Regions from separate parts of the Streptosporangium sp. NPDC051023 genome, predicted to be linked through region 2. Evidence: riboswitches for the same ligand, from Rfam matches in the RefSeq annotation. Region 2 holds a riboswitch; each other region holds the start of a gene.
What was found. A riboswitch is a leader RNA that binds a small molecule or an ion and turns the genes downstream of it on or off. The one in region 2 is predicted to bind S-adenosylmethionine.

Region 1: it holds a riboswitch for S-adenosylmethionine, as region 2 does, so the genes downstream of both, AB0395_RS29610 (glutathione S-transferase C-terminal domain-containing protein) here and thrC (threonine synthase) in region 2, are expected to answer to the same signal.
Region 3: it holds a riboswitch for S-adenosylmethionine, as region 2 does, so the genes downstream of both, AB0395_RS31255 (aminotransferase class V-fold PLP-dependent enzyme) here and thrC (threonine synthase) in region 2, are expected to answer to the same signal.

The regions. Positions count from the first base shown of each region.
Region 1 is NZ_JBFBCE010000052.1:36,251-39,504, reverse strand. Features, by position in the region: gene AB0395_RS29615 (FAD/NAD(P)-binding protein) at 1-346, opposite strand, end outside; gene AB0395_RS29610 (glutathione S-transferase C-terminal domain-containing protein) at 423-1,364, opposite strand; SAM riboswitch class IV at 1,402-1,514, opposite strand; gene AB0395_RS29605 (DUF402 domain-containing protein) at 1,567-2,070, shown strand; gene AB0395_RS29600 (nitric oxide synthase oxygenase) at 2,181-3,254, opposite strand, start outside.
Region 2 is NZ_JBFBCE010000003.1:27,027-30,280, reverse strand. Features, by position in the region: gene AB0395_RS02715 (MoaD/ThiS family protein) at 159-434, opposite strand; gene thrC (threonine synthase) at 457-1,746, opposite strand; SAM riboswitch class I at 1,761-1,901, opposite strand; gene AB0395_RS02705 (RNA polymerase sigma factor) at 2,037-2,597, opposite strand; gene AB0395_RS02700 (trehalose-6-phosphate synthase) at 2,694-3,254, shown strand, end outside.
Region 3 is NZ_JBFBCE010000058.1:31,123-34,376, forward strand. Features, by position in the region: gene AB0395_RS31245 (TerC family protein) at 1-621, opposite strand, end outside; gene AB0395_RS31250 (hypothetical protein) at 623-811, shown strand; SAM riboswitch class IV at 1,122-1,237, shown strand; gene AB0395_RS31255 (aminotransferase class V-fold PLP-dependent enzyme) at 1,366-2,622, shown strand; gene AB0395_RS31260 (NADH-quinone oxidoreductase subunit D) at 2,641-3,254, shown strand, end outside.

The DNA of each region.
Region 1 (3,254 bases), on a different contig from region 2:
CGGCGCGCTGGAAAACGTGGGAGAGGTAGGCGTTCTGCACGGGACGGGGGACGAACCGCCCCGGGTCGCAGCCGAGCCACTCGGCCAGAGAGGGGCCGGGACGAACAGGGCCGACGCACTGGACGGACTCGTCGGTGAACAGCGTCACGTCGGCGGCGGTGGAGTTCATCCAGAGCAGCTCCGGCTGCTCCCTGCGCCAGACCCTGCCGCCACCCGGCGGGTACGGGTCGACCACGTGAATGTCCAGGGACGGCCAGTGGAGCAGCTCGGCGGCGTTGGCGCAGATCCGCTCGACCAGGCAGGTGCCGGTCGGCCCCGCGCCGATGACCGCGATGGAGGAACTCATGCCACCCTCTCCCGCCACGCCCCGGGCTCCTCCCCGCACGCGCCGCCCTGTGTCCGGCCCCTGCTCCCGCGTCGTCTCATAGCGCGGCTCTGCGATGGGGCAGGTCCCAGTCGGCGTGCGACGGCTCGACCGTGACCCGCCACGGGTCGGTCTCGCCCTCGGGGGTCGAGAGCGCGCCGAAGTCCGTGTTCTCGTGGAAGGCGGGGTGCTGGTAGAGGTCCCTGGCGTAGTCCCACAGGTTGGGGAAGGCGGTCAGCGGGCGCTCACTGATCCTGGCCCCCGGGTTGTCGCTCACGTCGAACCTGAGCAGCGTCGGCCAGAGCCGCACGTCCGACTCGGTGATCCCTGAGCCGAACAGGAACCTGCGGTCGGCGAGCCTGGCGTCGAGTTCCTCGAGGAAGGCGATCACGGCCTTCCTCGCCTCGTGGTACTCCGCCTCGGTCGTGGCCGAGGCGACGCGGCCCGCCGCCGTGTTGACGTACTCGTAGATCCGCGCGTTGAGCGCGTCGATCTCGGGCCTGAGCTCCTCGGGGTAGAGGTCGACCTCGGGGTCGCCGCCGAACTTCGCGCCCAGGTCGAGGGTGATGTCCGGGAAGTCGTTGCTGACGATGCGCCCGCTTTGCCTGTCCCACAGCACCGGCACGGAGACGTGCCCGTCGAAGCCGGGCTCGGTCGCCTCGTAGGCCTCCCTGAGGATGGCGAAGCCGTTCACCGGGTCCGCGCCGCGCCTCTCGCGGAACGCCCACCCCCTGCCGTCCCGCTCGTCGTCGACGTAGGACAGCGAGACCACGTCCTGCAGCCCTTTGAGGGAGCGTACGATCGCCGCGCGCTGCGCGTAGGGGCAGACCGCCGCGACGTAGAGGTGGTAGCGCCCGGGCTCGGCGGGGAACTCTCCCGCGCCGTCGTCGGTGATCCGTCCTTGGAAGGGGTAGCGGGGGCCCGGCCGGTCACCAGGGCGGTAGCGGCCGTGAGCGTCCAGGTCGACAGGGCTCGCGTAGTTGAGTGTGATCTCGGACATGTGCCGCTCCCAGGCATGCCTCGGTGACCCGCTGCGGGGTCCGCGCTTGCGGCACGCCCACCGTGCCGCCTGGTCTCCCCCGGGGGCACCCCGCCGCGGTGCGAGGGTTGCCGGTCAGTCAGCCGGGGCTTTGCACTGACACTCTTAACCTAGTTAGACGGTAGGAAATACATAGATCTCTGTCAACCCTTAAAGTCGGAGCATGTCTCAAGAGATCGTGAAGGTGGTCTACCGCAAGTACGACGGCTCTCTGCACTGGAACCATCCGGCCTTGCTTCTCGGCGAGGACGAGCACGGCGTGTGGACCGGCTGCCCGGCCGGCAGCAGCGGCAGGAGGGGAGAGGAGCCACCGATCGTCTGGGACCAGCCGTTCGTGATGCTCTTCCCCCGCGATGCCTGGTGGACGGCCACGTTCAACGCGGCGCCGTACAAAACGGAGATCTACTGCGACGTCTCGACCGTGCCGCGCTGGAACGACGGCGAGGTGACCATGGTCGACCTGGACCTCGACGTGATTCGCCTGCGCGAGGACGGCCGGGTGTTCCTCGACGACGAGGACGAGTTCGAGGAGCACCAGATCCGCTACGCCTACCCCCGGGACGTCGTCGAGAACGCCCGCGCCTCGGCCGCCGCGCTGCTGGAGGCCGTCGGCTCGGGCACGGCCCCCTTCGCCGCACCCCCGCGTTGGCTCGCCCTGGTGAGCTGACCTCCCCCACCGTACGGCCGGCCCCCGAGAACCGAGCCCCCCGAACAGCCGGAGCGCCTACAGGGGCGGGAAAACGGGGGCGCGGCGCTCGGTGAAGCCGGCGGGACCCGTCACCACCTTCCGAGATCCCAGCGGCCCAGCGCCCGCTCCTGGGAGTCGGGGTGGCTGGCGAAGTTCGGCGACAGTTCCACGTTCTCGTAGTAGCGGTGGAAGACCGGCGTCGCGGAGCCGGAGATGGGCGGGACGATCCAGCTCCAGTCCGCCGGGCAGACCCGGCCCGCCTTCTCCTCGCGTTCCACGTGGGTCAGGAAACGCCTGGCCTCGGTGTGGTGGTCGGTCATCGTCACCCCCGCCCTGTCGAAGGAGTGCAGGACCGCCACGTTCAGCTCGACCAGGGCGTGGTCGCGCCAGAGCGAGCGGTCGTTGCGGGTGTCCAGACCCAGATGTCCGGCGATCAGCGGCACCAGGTTGTAGCGGTCGGCGTCCGCGAGGTTGCGGGCGCCGATCTCGGTGCCCATGTACCAGCCGTTGAACGGCGCCGCCCGGTAACAGACCCCGCCGATCTCCAGGCACATGCTCGATATGGCCGGTACGGCGTGCCAGCGCAGCCCCAGCCGCTCGAACCACGGGTACGCGGGATGGGAGAGCGGCACCTCAAGCACCGCGTCCCCGGGGACCGTCGAGAGCAACGGCGGCCCGTCCCCCATCGAGATCGCCAGGGGAAGCACGTCGAAGGGCGTGCCGGGACCGCCCTTCCAGCCGAGTTTGCGCACCATCGTGGTGAAGTCCGTGTAACGCGGGTCGCCGACGACGGAGCCGTCGTCCATCGCGTATCCGGCGTAGCGAATGAGCTGCTCGTTCCAGATCCTCGGCCCGGAAACCCCGGGGCGGTCCTGGGCGAACACCGTGATCGTCGGCCGGATCCTGCCCCCCGACGTGACCTCTCGGAGGTGGTTCACGCATTCGACCGCGACTCCCTCTGCCGTGCTCACCCGGCGCCGGTCGCGCACCCGCAGCGACCTCCAGTAGAGCCGCCCGATGCACCTGCCGCTGTTCCGCCAGGCCACCCGGGCGCCGAAGGTGAGCTCGTCCGGCGTGTGCGTGTACGTCCCCGTCCTCGCGATCTCGACCCGCACCTCGCGCAGCCGTGACCGCATCGGGCCCGCCTCCGGATTCTCCGCGTG
Region 2 (3,254 bases):
TTATGTCTTGACCTCAAAAATATGAGCTTGCATCACAAAACACGACACCCGCACGCGGCCAGGCCGGTGCGGGTGTCGTGAACACGGTCGAAGGGCGCCGTTTCATGACAACGGGCGCCCGGGCCCACCTGGGGCCCTCTCAGGGTCTTCGCCGAGGCTCAGCCTCCGGCGACCGCCGGGATGATGGAGATCTGAACTCCGGGCGGAGTCGCCGTGTCCAGGTTGTCAGCGAAACGGACGTCCTCATCACCCACGTACACGTTCACAAAACGACGAATCTTGCCCGTTTCATCGAGAATACGGGCGCCGATGCCCGGGAAGTCAGCGTCGAGCTTCTGGAGCACGTCCCGAAGAGTCTCGCCCTCTCCGTTCACCTCGGCCGCGCCGTCGGTGTACGTACGGAGAATCGTCGGAATCCGTACAGAAACACTCATAATTCAGTACCTTTCACGAGTTCTAGGCGACAACCGCACGAAATGCGTCAAGAGAGGGCCTGATGACGGCGGTGGGGCGTGCCTGGTCGGCCACCGCGTCGAGGGTCTTCAGGCCGTCGCCCGTGTTGAGAACCACCGTCTCCGCGTCGGGGTCGATCTTCCCCGACTCGACCAGCTTGCGCAGCACACCGACCGTGACACCGCCCGCGGTCTCGGCGAAGATGCCCTCCGTCCTGGCCAGCAGGCGGATCGCGTCGACGATCTGGGCGTCCGTGACGTCCTCGACCGCACCGCCGGTGCGCCTGGCGATGTCGAGCACGTAGGGACCGTCCGCGGGGTTGCCGATGGCCAGCGACTTGGCGATCGTGTCCGGCTTGACGGGGCGGATCACGTCGTGGCCCGCCTTGTAGGCGGCGGAGACCGGGGAGCAGCCCTCAGCCTGGGCCGCGAAGATCTTGTAGGGCCTGTCCTCGACGAGACCGAGCGCGATCAGCTCCTTGAACGCCTTGTCGATCTTCGTGAGCTGGGAGCCGGACGCGACCGGGATGACGATCTGGTCGGGGATGCGCCAGCCGAGCTGCTCGGCGATCTCGTAGGCCAGGGTCTTGGAGCCCTCGGCGTAGTACGGCCTCAGGTTGACGTTGACGAAGCCCCACTTGTCGCCCAGCTCGTCACCGATGAGCTCGGAGCAGAAGCGGTTGACGTCGTCGTAGGTGCCGTCGATGCCGACGAGCCTGCCACCGTAGACGGAGGCCATGACGATCTTGGCCTGCTCCAGGTCCGCGGGGATGAACACGCAGGCGTCGAGCCCGGCCCGCGCTGCGGCCGCGGTCACGGCACCGGCCAGGTTGCCGGTCGAGGAGCAGGAGAGGGTGTGGAAGCCGAAGTTCCTCGCCGCCTCGACGGCGATGGCGACCACGCGGTCCTTGAAGGAGTGCGTGGGGTTGCCCGAGTCGTCCTTCACGTGCAGCGAGCGGAGGCCGAGCTCACGCGCGAGGTTGTCGGCCTTGACGAGCTTGGTCCAGCCCGGCGCCATGTTGGGCTTGGTGGCGACGTCCTCGGGAACCGGCAGCAGGGAACGGTAGCGCCAGATGTTGGTCGGCCCCTGTGCGATCTGCTCTCGGGTCACACGCCCGAAGTCATAGGCGATCTCAAGGGGCCCGAAACACTCGATACAGGCGAAGCTCGGGCCGAGCTCGTAGCGGGCACCGCACTCACGACAGGACAGCGCGGCGGCGGGGCCGAAACGCCGATCGCGCACGTCGTCGACGCGGCCGAGCGAGGAGGTGGTTTCAGTGTTTGCGAGCGCCATGAAGCGAGGCCTTTCCCTCATCTTCGTCTGCGACCACCCTGGTCACAGACCGGAATTGGCACCTGTCCCGGCCGACCTCGCCAGATCGCGAGTCTTGAACCGGGAGGGTTGCCGGGGCTTCGCAGGGCCGGTCCCTCCACCCCTCTGGATGAGCAATATGCAGTTGTGGACCTGACACGCAGGTCTCATGCACTCTACCTCGCCCCGCCGCGATCCTGGCCAGCCGTCTCGCCAAATGAGACAAAGCATGTCAAAGATCGGACAGGGCGTCGGGAGACGGGTGCCGGAGGTCAGAAGCCGTAGGCGTCGCCGAGCGCTCCCTGGACGTACTTGCGGGCCTGGTGGATGCGCGACTTCGCGGTGCCGAGCGGGATGCCGAGCTGGTCGGCGACCTCGTTGTAGTCGAGCTGGCAGATGTCGCGCAGCACCAGCGCCTGGGCCAGGTCGGGCTTCTCCGCCTCGAGCGCCTCCATCGCGTCGAGCAGGTCAAGCCGGGAGCCGGCGATCACGCTCACCCGGGCGACGTCGGGTTTGTTGTGCAGCGGCAGCTCGTCCGAGCTCTGCTCGGCGGAACGCCGCTTCAGCGAGCGGTAGGTGGTACGCGCGCAGTTGGCGGTCACGATGTGCAGCCACGTGCTGAACCGTGCCCGCCCCTCGAAGCGACCGATGTTGCGGGCCACGGCCAGCAGGGTGTCCTGGGAGGCCTCCTCCGCGTCCTGCCGGTAGGGAAGGATCCGCCCGCAGTGCCGCAGCACCTCGGGCTCGATCCGCTTCAGCAGCTCGCCCAGCGCCCGGTGGTCGCCTCCGGCAGCTGCGCGGGCCAGTTCCTCGGTCGTCTCGTCCAGCGCCATCACGAGCCCCCATCAGCGGTCATAGTCGCTCGACATCCTACGGTCGCCGGTTATGTTTGGTTAACCTTCGGGACAAGCACGTCCCTAGGCGAGGGGATCAAAATGAGTGCGATTTTGGTGGCCTCGAACCGCGGCCCCGTCTCCTTCACCCTGTCGGAGGACGGCGCACTGACCATGCGCAGGGGTGGCGGCGGCCTGGTCTCCGGCCTGTCGGAGGTGGCCAAGGACCTCGACGTCCTGTGGGTCTGCGCGGCCCTCTCCGACGGCGACCGCAGCGCCGTACGACTGGCGCCGGGCGGCCGTCTCGACCAGGCGGGCTACGAAACCGGGGCGCTGCGGATGCTCGACATCCCCGCCGCGACCTTCCACCGCGCCTACAACGCGGTCGCCAACTCCACCCTGTGGTTCGTCCACCACCTCCTCTACGACACCCCGAACAGGCCGCAGTTCGACGCCAGGTTCGGCAGGGAGTGGGAGTCCTACCAGGCATACAACGAGGCGTTCGCGACGGCGATCGCCGAAGAGGCCTCGCACGGGGCGAAGGCGATGGTGCAGGACTACCACCTGGGCCTGGTCCCGGCCATGCTCAGGGTCGAGCGACCCGACCTGCGGATCGCCCATTTCTCCCACACCCCGTGGGCCCCGCCCGAATACTTC
Region 3 (3,254 bases), on a different contig from region 2:
CTCGAAGCCCTCGGCGAGGAGCACCACGCCGATCAGCACCAGGAAGGACAGCGCGAGCATCTTGATGGTCGGGTGCTTGTCCACGAAGCGGCTGATCGGTCCGGAGGCGAAGAGCATCACGATGACCGCGACGATGACCGCGATGACCATGACGGCGAGTTCGTCGACCATGCCGACCGCGGTGATCACCGAGTCGAGGGAGAACACGATGTCCAGCAGCATGATCTGGACGATCACCGACGCGAAGGACGTGGCCGCCGCCCTGCCGCCGCCCGAGTGGTCCGAGCCGTTCTCGGTGTGGCCGTGGATCTCGTGGACGCTCTTGGCCAGCAGGAACAGGCCGCCGAGGATCAGGATCAGATCGCGGCCCGATATCTCGTGACCGAAGATCTCGAACAGCGGGGCGGTGAGCCGTACCACCCACGACAGGGCCAGCAGCAGCGCGAGGCGGCTGACCAGGGCGGCCAGCAGGCCCAGCTTGCGGGCGTTGTCGCGCTGTTCCGGTGGGAGCTTCCCGGCCAGGATCGAGATGAAGATGATGTTGTCGATGCCCAGCACGATCTCCAGGGCGATCAGGGTGAGCAGCCCTATCCAGCTCGCCGGGTCGGTCACCCAGTCCATCGTGTCCTCCAGTCCTCGGATCCCGGCCGGGCCGAACGCCCGCCTCAACCGCGTCCGCCGCCTACGGCGACGCCCTCGCCGCGCCCGCCGTACACGGCGGCACCTCCAGCGTGCCCGTTCTCCGGGCACCGGTACGGCGAGCGATGACACCAGGCCGACCGGCGCCCGTGAGCTGCGCGTGACCTGGTGAACGTTCCCGGTTACAGCACCAGACGATCGGACACAGCAGGAAGTTCCTCCGGATCACCGCCGAAACCCCCTCCTCCTGCCCCGCCCGTCCCGCTCTCCTCGTCCCACGCGTCCCGGCCTCTCCCCGATGAACCGCCGCCCTGCATGTCCCGCACGTCCCGGCCGTTCCCCCATGAACCGCCGCCCCGCACATCCCGCGCATCCCGCACATCCCGCACGTCCCGCACGTCCCGGCCGCTCCCCAGTGAACCGCCGCCCCGTTCCCCGGACTTGCCAAGCACGGCCCCGGTATGGGTATAGTCCGATCCGTAGGTCATGAGTGCCAGTGACAAGCCCCGGCTCGCTGGCCGGCAACCCTCGCGTCCGCGGCGGGGTGCCCCGGGTGAGGACCTGGTCCGGCACGAGGTGTGTCGGGCAAGCGCGGGCTCCACGCACCAACGCCATTGGCTTGGGGTCCGATGACCTCCAAGGAGAGCTGGCGTGTCCACACTGACGATCTTCACCTCCGCCGGAAGCACCGCCACCCCCTCGGGAATCACGACCGCGGCGACCGCCGTGACCGTCCCGGCGACCCGCGTCTCCGACGACCGCCGGATCCCCTCGGTGCTCGGTTCCGACCTCGAGGTGCCGGTCAAGGGCGGCAGGCTCGTCCGATACGCCAACCTCGACTACGCCGCGAGCGCCCCCTGTCTGGAGCCGGTGAGCGCCGCCGTCGCCGCCGCGCTCCCGGCCTACTCCAGCGTCCACCGCGGCGCCGGATACGCGTCCCAGCTGACCACCGCCCGCTACGAGCAGGCCAGGCACACGGTGCGCGCCTTCGCCGGAGCCCGCCCCGACGACTCGGTGATCTTCACCAGGAACACGACCGACGCCACCAACCTGCTGGCCCGCAGCCTGCCCGCCGGGACCACCACCGTGGTCTTCGACACCGAGCACCACGCCTCGCTCCTGCCGTGGGCCGACGCCGTACGGCTGCCCGCCCCCGCCTTCCCCGGTGAGGCCGTACGCGCGGCCGACAACGCGCTGGCCGCGATCGAGGGCCCCAAGCTGCTGGTCGTGACCGCGGCCTCCAACGTGACCGGCGAGCTGTGGCCGATCGCCGCCCTGGCCCACATCGCCCACCGTCACGGCGCCCGCATCCTCGTCGACGCCGCCCAGCTCGTCCCACACCGCCGCCTCAACCTGACCGCGCTCGACCTGGACTACGTGGTCTTCTCCGGTCACAAGCTCTACGCGCCGTTCGGCACGGGCGCGCTGATCGGCCGCGCCGACTGGCTGACGGAGGCCGAGCCGTACCTCAAGGGCGGTGGCGCGGTGAAGGCCGTGAACGACGACGAGACCGAGTGGCACGCCGACCCCGAGGCGCGTCACGAGGCGGGCACGCCGAACGTCCTCGGCGCGGTTGCGCTGGCCGCCGCCTGCGACGCCCTGAGCGCGACCGGCTGGGACGTGCTGGTGCGCGAGGAGGAGCGTCTTCTCGGCCGCCTCCGTGCCGGTCTCGCGAGCATCGAGGGCGTCCACGAGCTGTCCCTGTGGGGCCCCGACCACCCGCGCGTCGGCATCGTCTCCTTCGTGGTCGACGGTTTCACCGCCCGTGAGGTCGCCGAGGCCCTGTCGGGCGAGTACGGCATCGGCGTCCGCGACGGCAAGTTCTGCGCCCACCCCTTCGTCCGCCACCTCCTGGGCGCGAAGGACGGCGGCTGCGACGACGTCACCGCCTCCGCGGTGCGCGCCTCCATCGGCATCGGGAGCACGCAGGAGCACGTCGACCGCCTGATCACGGCTCTGCAGGATCTTGTCACGCGTCGGTGACGTGACAGCATGGGGCCTATGAGTGAGCCTCGTGCCCCGGGCACGCCCCGGGAAGTGAACGTGGGAATCGGGGCCGGAGCCGACGCCGTCGCGGGAGCGCGCGGCAAGGAGCTCGCGACCGAGGACATGGTCCTGAACATCGGCCCGCAGCACCCGTCGACCCACGGGGTGCTGCGGCTGCGGCTCACGATGGACGGCGAGCGGATCAGCTCGGCCGAGCCGGTCGTCGGCTACATGCACCGAGGCGCGGAGAAGCTGTTCGAGGTCAGGGACTACCGGCAGATCATCGTGCTGGCCAACCGGCACGACTGGCTTTCCGCGTTCGCGAACGAGCTGGGCGTCGTGCTCGCGGTCGAGCGGATGCTCGGCATGGAGGTGCCGGTCAGGGCGGTTTGGACGCGCACGCTGATGGCCGAGCTGAACCGGGTGCTCAGCCACCTGATGTTCCTCGGCTCCTATCCCCTGGAGCTCGGCGCGATCACCCCGGTCTTCTACGCGTTCCGGGAGCGCGAGACCCTCCAGGCCGTGATGGAGGAGATCTCCGGCGGCCGGATGCACTACATGTTCAACCGGGTCGGCGGCCTCAAGGAGGACCTGCCGCTCGGCTGGCTCGGCCGGGTCTCCCAGGCCGT